DNA from 3 places in the Bacillus sp. LJBS17 genome. Region 3 is predicted to be linked to each of the others. Evidence: a T-box and tRNA genes for the amino acid it is inferred to sense, from the RefSeq annotation. Region 3 holds a T-box; the other regions hold tRNA genes.

Region 1 (3,264 bases), 520 kb from region 3:
GCGGCATGCTGATCCGCGATTACTAGCGATTCCAGCTTCACGCAGTCGAGTTGCAGACTGCGATCCGAACTGAGAACAGATTTGTGGGATTGGCTTAACCTCGCGGTTTCGCTGCCCTTTGTTCTGTCCATTGTAGCACGTGTGTAGCCCAGGTCATAAGGGGCATGATGATTTGACGTCATCCCCACCTTCCTCCGGTTTGTCACCGGCAGTCACCTTAGAGTGCCCAACTGAATGCTGGCAACTAAGATCAAGGGTTGCGCTCGTTGCGGGACTTAACCCAACATCTCACGACACGAGCTGACGACAACCATGCACCACCTGTCACTCTGCCCCCGAAGGGGACGTCCTATCTCTAGGATTGTCAGAGGATGTCAAGACCTGGTAAGGTTCTTCGCGTTGCTTCGAATTAAACCACATGCTCCACCGCTTGTGCGGGCCCCCGTCAATTCCTTTGAGTTTCAGTCTTGCGACCGTACTCCCCAGGCGGAGTGCTTAATGCGTTAGCTGCAGCACTAAGGGGCGGAAACCCCCTAACACTTAGCACTCATCGTTTACGGCGTGGACTACCAGGGTATCTAATCCTGTTCGCTCCCCACGCTTTCGCTCCTCAGCGTCAGTTACAGACCAGAGAGTCGCCTTCGCCACTGGTGTTCCTCCACATCTCTACGCATTTCACCGCTACACGTGGAATTCCACTCTCCTCTTCTGCACTCAAGTTCCCCAGTTTCCAATGACCCTCCCCGGTTGAGCCGGGGGCTTTCACATCAGACTTAAGAAACCGCCTGCGAGCCCTTTACGCCCAATAATTCCGGACAACGCTTGCCACCTACGTATTACCGCGGCTGCTGGCACGTAGTTAGCCGTGGCTTTCTGGTTAGGTACCGTCAAGGTACCGCCCTATTCGAACGGTACTTGTTCTTCCCTAACAACAGAGCTTTACGATCCGAAAACCTTCATCACTCACGCGGCGTTGCTCCGTCAGACTTTCGTCCATTGCGGAAGATTCCCTACTGCTGCCTCCCGTAGGAGTCTGGTAGTGTCTCAGTCCCAGTGTGGTACGATCACCCTCTCAGGTCGGCTACGCATCGTTGCCTTGGTGAGCCATTACCTCACCAACTAGCTAATGCGCCGCGGGTCCATCTGTAAGTGGTAGCCGAAGCCACCTTTTATGTTTGAACCATGCGGTTCAAACAACCATCCGGTATTAGCCCCGGTTTCCCGGAGTTATCCCAGTCTTACAGGCAGGTTACCCACGTGTTACTCACCCGTCCGCCGCTAACATCAGGGAGCAAGCTCCCATCTGTCCGCTCGACTTGCATGTATTAGGCACGCCGCCAGCGTTCGTCCTGAGCCAGGATCAAACTCTCCGATAAAGTAGTTTGACTGACTACGCACATCGCTGTGCGATTTTTAAAAACTGAATTAACAGGTACGTTTTGTCTTGTTTAGTTTTCAAAGATCATTTTGTTTGTCCGCTTTGTTAAAGCAACTTTATTAGTATACAACGTCACTTCTTCAAAGTCAACAACTTTTTTAAAAAACTTTTGGTGGAGCCTAGCGGGATCGAACCGCTGACCTCCTGCGTGCAAAGCAGGCGCTCTCCCAGCTGAGCTAAGGCCCCATAAAAAATGGTCGGGAAGACAGGATTCGAACCTGCGACCCCATGGTCCCAAACCATGTGCTCTACCAAGCTGAGCTACTTCCCGATTCCCTATCTATTCTATTAAAAGATATGGCGCGCCCGAGAGGAGTCGAACCCCTAACCTTTTGATCCGTAGTCAAACGCTCTATCCAATTGAGCTACGGGCGCAATTCAATTTACAATATCCCGTTGGGATAAATGGAGCGGAAGACGGGATTCGAACCCGCGACCCCCACCTTGGCAAGGTGGTGTTCTACCACTGAACTACTTCCGCATATCGCAATAAAAAAAGCTTTCTCCTTATGAGAAACCTTGGTAATAATACATTTAATAAAGCTTCCAAGCGGGCTCGAACCGCTGACCTCTTCCTTACCATGGAAGTGCTCTACCTGCTGAGCTATGGAAGCAATGGCTCCGCAGGTAGGATTCGAACCTACGACCGATCGGTTAACAGCCGATAGCTCTACCACTGAGCTACTGCGGAATAATATAAAGCTTCATAAACAAACATGGTAGAATTAATAAATCTGCTTGGCGGCGTCCTACTCTCACAGGGGGAAACCCCCGACTACCATCGGCGCTGAAGAGCTTAACTTCCGTGTTCGGTATGGGAACGGGTGTGACCTCTTCGCTATCGCCACCAAACAAATGCCTTCAGGATGAAGGTACTGGGCGTTTCTCACAGGATGTGAGAGCCCTTAGCGGAGTTTCCTTACCTTCCGCCTTTAGAGAGGTGTTCTCTCAAAACTAGATAACAGGTGTGACATCATTCAAAAATATGGTTAAGTCCTCGATCGATTAGTATCTGTCAGCTCCATGTGTCGCCACACTTCCACCTCAGACCTATCAACCTGATCATCTTTCAGGGATCTTACTTCCTTGCGGAATGGGAAATCTCATCTTGAGGGGGGCTTCATGCTTAGATGCTTTCAGCACTTATCCCGTCCGCACATAGCTACCCAGCGATGCCCTTGGCAGAACAACTGGTACACCAGCGGTGCGTCCATCCCGGTCCTCTCGTACTAAGGACAGCTCCTCTCAAATTTCCTGCGCCCGCGACGGATAGGGACCGAACTGTCTCACGACGTTCTGAACCCAGCTCGCGTACCGCTTTAATGGGCGAACAGCCCAACCCTTGGGACCGACTACAGCCCCAGGATGCGATGAGCCGACATCGAGGTGCCAAACCTCCCCGTCGATGTGGACTCTTGGGGAGATAAGCCTGTTATCCCCGGGGTAGCTTTTATCCGTTGAGCGATGTACCTTCCATGCGGAACCACCGGATCACTAAGCCCGACTTTCGTCCCTGCTCGACTTGTAGGTCTCGCAGTCAAGCTCCCTTGTGCCTTTACACTCTGCGAATGATTTCCAACCATTCTGAGGGAACCTTTGGGCGCCTCCGTTACCTTTTAGGAGGCGACCGCCCCAGTCAAACTGCCCACCTGACACTGTCTCCCCGCCCGATAAGGGCGGCGGGTTAGAAGGTCAATACAGCCAGGGTAGTATCCCACCGATGCCTCCACCGAAGCTGGCGCTCCGGTTTCCAAGGCTCCTACCTATCCTGTACAAGCTGTACCAACATTCAATATCAGGCTGCAGTAAAGCTCCACGGGGTCTTT
Region 2 (3,264 bases), 450 kb from region 3:
TAGGGTGCAAGCCCGAGAGAGCCGCAGTGAATAGTCCAGGCGACTGTTTAGCAAAAACACAGGTCTCTGCGAAGCCGTAAGGCGAAGTATAGGGGCTGACGCCTGCCCGGTGCTGGAAGGTTAAGAGGAGCGCTTAGCGTAAGCGAAGGTGCGAATTGAAGCCCCAGTAAACGGCGTACGTAACTATAACGGTCCTAAGGTAGCGAAATTCCTTGTCGGGTAAGTTCCGACCCGCACGAAAGGCGCAACGATCTGGGCACTGTCTCAACGAGAGACTCGGTGAAATTATAGTACCTGTGAAGATGCAGGTTACCCGCGACAGGACGGAAAGACCCCGTGGAGCTTTACTGCAGCCTGATATTGAATGTTGGTACAGCTTGTACAGGATAGGTAGGAGCCTTGGAAACCGGAGCGCCAGCTTCGGTGGAGGCATCGGTGGGATACTACCCTGGCTGTATTGACCTTCTAACCCGCCGCCCTTATCGGGCGGGGAGACAGTGTCAGGTGGGCAGTTTGACTGGGGCGGTCGCCTCCTAAAAGGTAACGGAGGCGCCCAAAGGTTCCCTCAGAATGGTTGGAAATCATTCGCAGAGTGTAAAGGCACAAGGGAGCTTGACTGCGAGACCTACAAGTCGAGCAGGGACGAAAGTCGGGCTTAGTGATCCGGTGGTTCCGCATGGAAGGGCCATCGCTCAACGGATAAAAGCTACCCCGGGGATAACAGGCTTATCTCCCCAAGAGTCCACATCGACGGGGAGGTTTGGCACCTCGATGTCGGCTCATCGCATCCTGGGGCTGTAGTCGGTCCCAAGGGTTGGGCTGTTCGCCCATTAAAGCGGTACGCGAGCTGGGTTCAGAACGTCGTGAGACAGTTCGGTCCCTATCCGTCGCGGGCGCAGGAAATTTGAGAGGAGCTGTCCTTAGTACGAGAGGACCGGGATGGACGCACCGCTGGTGTACCAGTTGTTCTGCCAAGGGCATCGCTGGGTAGCTATGTGCGGACGGGATAAGTGCTGAAAGCATCTAAGCATGAAGCCCCCCTCAAGATGAGATTTCCCATTCCGCAAGGAAGTAAGATCCCTGAAAGATGATCAGGTTGATAGGTCTGAGGTGGAAGTGTGGCGACACATGGAGCTGACAGATACTAATCGATCGAGGACTTAACCATATTTTTGAATGATGTCACACCTGTTATCTAGTTTTGAGAGAACACTCTCAATTTGTTTGGTGGCGATAGCGAAGAGGTCACACCCGTTCCCATACCGAACACGGAAGTTAAGCTCTTCAGCGCCGATGGTAGTCGGGGGTTTCCCCCTGTGAGAGTAGGACGCCGCCAAGCAATTGCACGTTAGTGCAATTATGGAGGATTAGCTCAGCTGGGAGAGCATCTGCCTTACAAGCAGAGGGTCGGCGGTTCGAGCCCGTCATCCTCCACCATTATGCCGGTGTAGCTCAATTGGTAGAGCAACTGACTTGTAATCAGTAGGTTGGGGGTTCAAGTCCTCTTGCCGGCACCACTTTTATATGATATAATACTCAAGTCTCTTGTAGAAGAGCCATTAGCTCAGTTGGTAGAGCATCTGACTTTTAATCAGAGGGTCGAAGGTTCGAGTCCTTCATGGCTCACCATTTTACGCGGGTGTGGCGGAATTGGCAGACGCGCTAGACTTAGGATCTAGTGTCTTTATGACGTGGGGGTTCAAGTCCCTTCACCCGCATTATATAGGATAACAGTTAGAAAAACTGGACATCCTGTCTGCGGAAGTAGTTCAGTGGTAGAACACCACCTTGCCAAGGTGGGGGTCGCGGGTTCGAATCCCGTCTTCCGCTCCAACTATACCATCCACGCCGGGGTGGTGGAATTGGCAGACACACAGGACTTAAAATCCTGCGGTAGGTGACTACCGTGCCGGTTCAAGTCCGGCCCTCGGCATTATGTTTTGCGCCCGTAGCTCAATTGGATAGAGCGTTTGACTACGGATCAAAAGGTTAGGGGTTCGACTCCTCTCGGGCGCGCCATATCTTTTAATAGAATAGATAGGAAATCGGGAAGTAGCTCAGCTTGGTAGAGCACATGGTTTGGGACCATGGGGTCGCAGGTTCGAATCCTGTCTTCCCGACCATTTTTTATGGGGCCTTAGCTCAGCTGGGAGAGCGCCTGCTTTGCACGCAGGAGGTCAGCGGTTCGATCCCGCTAGGCTCCACCAAAAGTTTTTTAAAAAAGTTATTGACTTTGAAGAAGTGACGTTGTATACTAATAAAGTTGCTTTAACAAAGCGGACAAACAAAATGATCTTTGAAAACTAAACAAGACAAAACGTACCTGTTAATTCAGTTTTTAAAAATCGCACAGCAATGTGCGTAGTCAGTCAAACTACTTTATCGGAGAGTTTGATCCTGGCTCAGGACGAACGCTGGCGGCGTGCCTAATACATGCAAGTCGAGCGGACAGATGGGAGCTTGCTCCCTGATGTTAGCGGCGGACGGGTGAGTAACACGTGGGTAACCTGCCTGTAAGACTGGGATAACTCCGGGAAACCGGGGCTAATACCGGATGGTTGTTTGAACCGCATGGTTCAAACATAAAAGGTGGCTTCGGCTACCACTTACAGATGGACCCGCGGCGCATTAGCTAGTTGGTGAGGTAACGGCTCACCAAGGCAACGATGCGTAGCCGACCTGAGAGGGTGATCGGCCACACTGGGACTGAGACACTACCAGACTCCTACGGGAGGCAGCAGTAGGGAATCTTCCGCAATGGACGAAAGTCTGACGGAGCAACGCCGCGTGAGTGATGAAGGTTTTCGGATCGTAAAGCTCTGTTGTTAGGGAAGAACAAGTACCGTTCGAATAGGGCGGTACCTTGACGGTACCTAACCAGAAAGCCACGGCTAACTACGTGCCAGCAGCCGCGGTAATACGTAGGTGGCAAGCGTTGTCCGGAATTATTGGGCGTAAAGGGCTCGCAGGCGGTTTCTTAAGTCTGATGTGAAAGCCCCCGGCTCAACCGGGGAGGGTCATTGGAAACTGGGGAACTTGAGTGCAGAAGAGGAGAGTGGAATTCCACGTGTAGCGGTGAAATGCGTAGAGATGTGGAGGAACACCAGTGGCGAAGGCGACTCTCTGGTCTGTAACTGACGCTGAGGAGCGAAAGCGTGGGGAGCGAACAGGATTAGATACCCTGGTAGTCCACGCCGTAAACGATGAGTGCTAAGTGTTAGGGGGTTTCCGCCCCTTAGTGCTGCAGCTAACGCATTAAGCACT
Region 3 (3,264 bases):
GCTGGAGTGGAGCTGCTCCCGATGATGGCGGTCTTCGTGATCGGCAATCTGCTGTTTGCCCGTCTGGCGAATCGGTTTGAAGCCGGTCAGCTTATGTTTGTATCAATGTCGGTCAGCTGTATCATTGCATTGCTGTTGTTTGTGCTGATTTCTCCGGATTTTCCTTATTGGCAGCTGGCGGTGTTGATGTCTGTTATGAACCTCTGTACCGGTATTACAGTTCCTGCCATGACAACTGTGATCATGCAGGCTGCCGGGCAAAGACATGCGAATATCGCCGGTGCGGCGTTAAATGCAAACCGGCAAATCGGAGCCTTGGTCGGCGTAGCGATAACCGGGGTGATCATTCATCTGTCCGCCACTTGGTATGCTGGTGCCGGGTTTACGTTTTTGATGATGGGAGCGGCATACAGCCTCGCTGCATTACTTGTATGGCTGTTTCTGGCTGCCCATAACGGGACTGCCGCGTCAGAAAAAAATGTAAATCACTGATTGCGCTTTGTGGGAATATATAGTAAGATATAAAAAATTATTGAAACAACAGGCACTGATAAGGACACGAGATGCTTTTTACGGTTTCCAGAGAGGGAAGGACAGCTGAGATCTTCCTAACGCAGGGAAAGCAGCTTACCGCCTTTGAGCCGTATCGGGGAAAACAAGTATCTGATACCGTCATGCTGCGTTACAGCATCTTTAAGCCGATCACCATGTGTAATTGATCGGGAATTTGGGTGGAACCACGGATGATCAACACATTCGTCCCTTTTAGAGGGATGGGTGTGTTTTTTTATATGAACTACATAAATGCGTTGAAAAGGACACGAATGATAGTTACGGTTTTCAGAGAGGGAAGGTAAGGTGAGAGCTTCCCAGCTTAGGAATATCATTTACCGCCTTGGAGCAGCATTGGGGAACTGAAGTATCCAATGCCGTCTATGCTGCGTTACAGCACCGAGCCGACAATATAGTATTTGTCGGGAACTTGGGTGGAACCACGGGTTAATCACACACTCGTCCCTATCTGTGGGACGGGTGTGTTTTTTTATGAATTGAATACATGCGATGAAAAGGACATGAATGATAGTTACGGTTTTCAGAGAGGGAAGGAAAGGTGAGAGCTTCCCAGCTTAGGAATATCATTTACCGCCTTGGAGCAGCATTGGGGAACTGAAGTATCCAATGCCGTCTATGCTGCGTTACAGCACCGAGCCGACAATATAGTATTTGTCGGGAACTTGGGTGGAACCACGGGTTAATCACACACTCGTCCCTATCTGCGGGACGGGTGTGTTTTTTTATATACAACAATGAATAAGGAGTGTTCTAAAATGAGCAAACATGTACACATTCAGCTTCCGGACGGACAGATCCAGGAATATCCGAAAGGCATCACAATCAAAGAAGCGGCTGGTTCTATCAGTTCCAGTCTGCAAAAGAAGGCGGCCGCAGGTCAGGTCAACGGCAAGCTTGTTGATCTCAGTTTCAAGCTGGAGGAGGATGCTGAGCTTTCGATTGTCACACTCGATTCACAAGAAGGCTTGCAGGTGCTTCGCCACACAACAGCTCACGTGCTGGCCCAAGCAGTAAAACGGCTGTACGGCGAAGTGTCATTGGGGGTAGGGCCTGTGATTCTAGACGGCTTCTACTATGACATGAAGCTGGGGAAAAGCTTGGCATCAGGAGACTTAGAGGCCATCGAAAAAGAAATGAAAAACATAATAAATGAGAACCTTGAAATCAAACGTATAGAGGTTTCTTACGAAGAAGCTGAAGAGCTGTTTGCACAAAAAGACGAGCGGCTCAAGCTTGAGATTTTAAAGGATATTCCGCGCGGGGAGGATATCACACTGTACCAGCAAGGGGAATTCGTTGACCTGTGCCGAGGGCCGCATCTTCCTTCTACAGGGATGATCAAGGCGTTCAAACTGACAAGAGTATCAGGCGCTTATTGGCGCGGAGACAGCAAAAATGAAGTCCTGCAGCGGGTGTACGGGGTTGCGTTTCAAAAGAAAAAAGATTTGGATGCGCACCTGCATATGCTGGAAGAAGCGGCAAAACGAGACCATCGCAAGCTCGGCAAACAGTTAGGACTGTTTATGTTTTCTGAAGAAGCGCCGGGGATGCCGTTTTATTTGCCGAAAGGGCAGATTGTCCGCAATGAGCTGGAGCGCTTCTCGCGTGAGCTGCAAACAAATGCCGGCTACGATGAGGTGCGTACGCCGTTTATGATGAATCAGCGGTTATGGGAGCAGTCAGGCCATTGGGACCATTATCGCGACAATATGTACTTTTCAGAAGTGGATGATACAAGATTCGCAATGAAGCCGATGAATTGCCCCGGCCACATGCTCATCTTTAAAAACAGCCTGTATTCTTATCGGGATCTGCCGATTCGCATGGCGGAATTCGGACAGGTGCACCGCCATGAATACAGCGGCGCTTTAAACGGAATGCTTCGCGTTCGGACGTTCTGTCAGGATGACGCCCATATTTTCGTTCGGGAGGATCAGATTGAGAGTGAGATCAAAGAAGCGATTCGGCTGATTGATGAGGTATATCGGACATTTGGTTTCGAGTATTCAGTTGAGCTTTCGACTCGCCCGGAGGATTCATTGGGCGATGACAGCCTTTGGGAAGCATCGGAACGTGCCTTAGCACGCGTCCTTGAGGAGCTTGGCCTCTCTTATGAGATCAATCAAGGTGATGGAGCGTTTTACGGGCCGAAAATTGATTTCCACATAAAAGATGCCTTGAAACGCAGCCACCAATGCGCGACAATTCAGCTTGATTTTCAAATGCCGGAAAAATTTGATTTAACATATATCAACGAACTCAATGAGAAGGTTCGTCCCGTTGTCATCCACAGAGCGGTTTTCGGCTCAATCGACCGTTTTTTCGGCATTTTGATCGAGCATTACGGCGGGGCTTTTCCAGTCTGGCTCGCACCGCTCCAGGTTCAAATCATACCGGTTTCGCACGTTCACTTAGACTATTGCAGAAAGGTGCAGGCGGAGCTGAAGCAGGTGGGGATAAGAGCCGGCATTGATGAGCGCAATGAGAAGCTGGGCTATAAAATCAGAGAATCGCAGGTGCAGAAAATCCCGTACGTGCTGGTGCTTGGAGATCATGAGGAGCAGGAGGATGCGGTAAACGTCCGCCAATTCGGATATCAGCAGAATGAACACGTTCCTTTTCAGACATTTAAAGATGAGCTTGTGAAACAGGTGGAAAATCGAGGCATGTAGGATAAAAGCTGTGAATTCA

The links. The T-box of region 3 lies ahead of thrS (threonine--tRNA ligase). A T-box ahead of a tRNA ligase gene usually reads a tRNA of that ligase, here a tRNA-Thr.
Region 1: it has a tRNA-Thr gene. The T-box ahead of thrS (threonine--tRNA ligase) is inferred to sense a tRNA for this amino acid. The anticodon was not compared.
Region 2: it has a tRNA-Thr gene. The T-box ahead of thrS (threonine--tRNA ligase) is inferred to sense a tRNA for this amino acid. The anticodon was not compared.

Annotation. Positions count from the first base shown of each region.
Region 1 is NZ_CP079759.1:164,132-167,395, reverse strand. Features, by position in the region: rRNA gene KXZ66_RS00985 (16S ribosomal RNA) at 1-1,376, opposite strand, end outside; tRNA gene KXZ66_RS00980 (tRNA-Ala) at 1,549-1,624, opposite strand; tRNA gene KXZ66_RS00975 (tRNA-Pro) at 1,633-1,709, opposite strand; tRNA gene KXZ66_RS00970 (tRNA-Arg) at 1,737-1,813, opposite strand; tRNA gene KXZ66_RS00965 (tRNA-Gly) at 1,845-1,919, opposite strand; tRNA gene KXZ66_RS00960 (tRNA-Thr) at 1,980-2,052, opposite strand; tRNA gene KXZ66_RS00955 (tRNA-Asn) at 2,055-2,129, opposite strand; rRNA gene rrf (5S ribosomal RNA) at 2,175-2,290, opposite strand; rRNA gene KXZ66_RS00945 (23S ribosomal RNA) at 2,424-3,264, opposite strand, start outside.
Region 2 is NZ_CP079759.1:93,452-96,715, forward strand. Features, by position in the region: rRNA gene KXZ66_RS00490 (23S ribosomal RNA) at 1-1,168, shown strand, start outside; rRNA gene rrf (5S ribosomal RNA) at 1,224-1,339, shown strand; tRNA gene KXZ66_RS00500 (tRNA-Val) at 1,362-1,437, shown strand; tRNA gene KXZ66_RS00505 (tRNA-Thr) at 1,442-1,517, shown strand; tRNA gene KXZ66_RS00510 (tRNA-Lys) at 1,554-1,629, shown strand; tRNA gene KXZ66_RS00515 (tRNA-Leu) at 1,636-1,718, shown strand; tRNA gene KXZ66_RS00520 (tRNA-Gly) at 1,759-1,833, shown strand; tRNA gene KXZ66_RS00525 (tRNA-Leu) at 1,848-1,933, shown strand; tRNA gene KXZ66_RS00530 (tRNA-Arg) at 1,943-2,019, shown strand; tRNA gene KXZ66_RS00535 (tRNA-Pro) at 2,047-2,123, shown strand; tRNA gene KXZ66_RS00540 (tRNA-Ala) at 2,132-2,207, shown strand; rRNA gene KXZ66_RS00545 (16S ribosomal RNA) at 2,380-3,264, shown strand, end outside.
Region 3 is NZ_CP079759.1:3,831,917-3,835,180, reverse strand. Features, by position in the region: gene KXZ66_RS19825 (MFS transporter) at 1-492, shown strand, start outside; T-box leader at 539-767, shown strand; T-box leader at 801-1,022, shown strand; T-box leader at 1,054-1,275, shown strand; gene thrS (threonine--tRNA ligase) at 1,329-3,245, shown strand.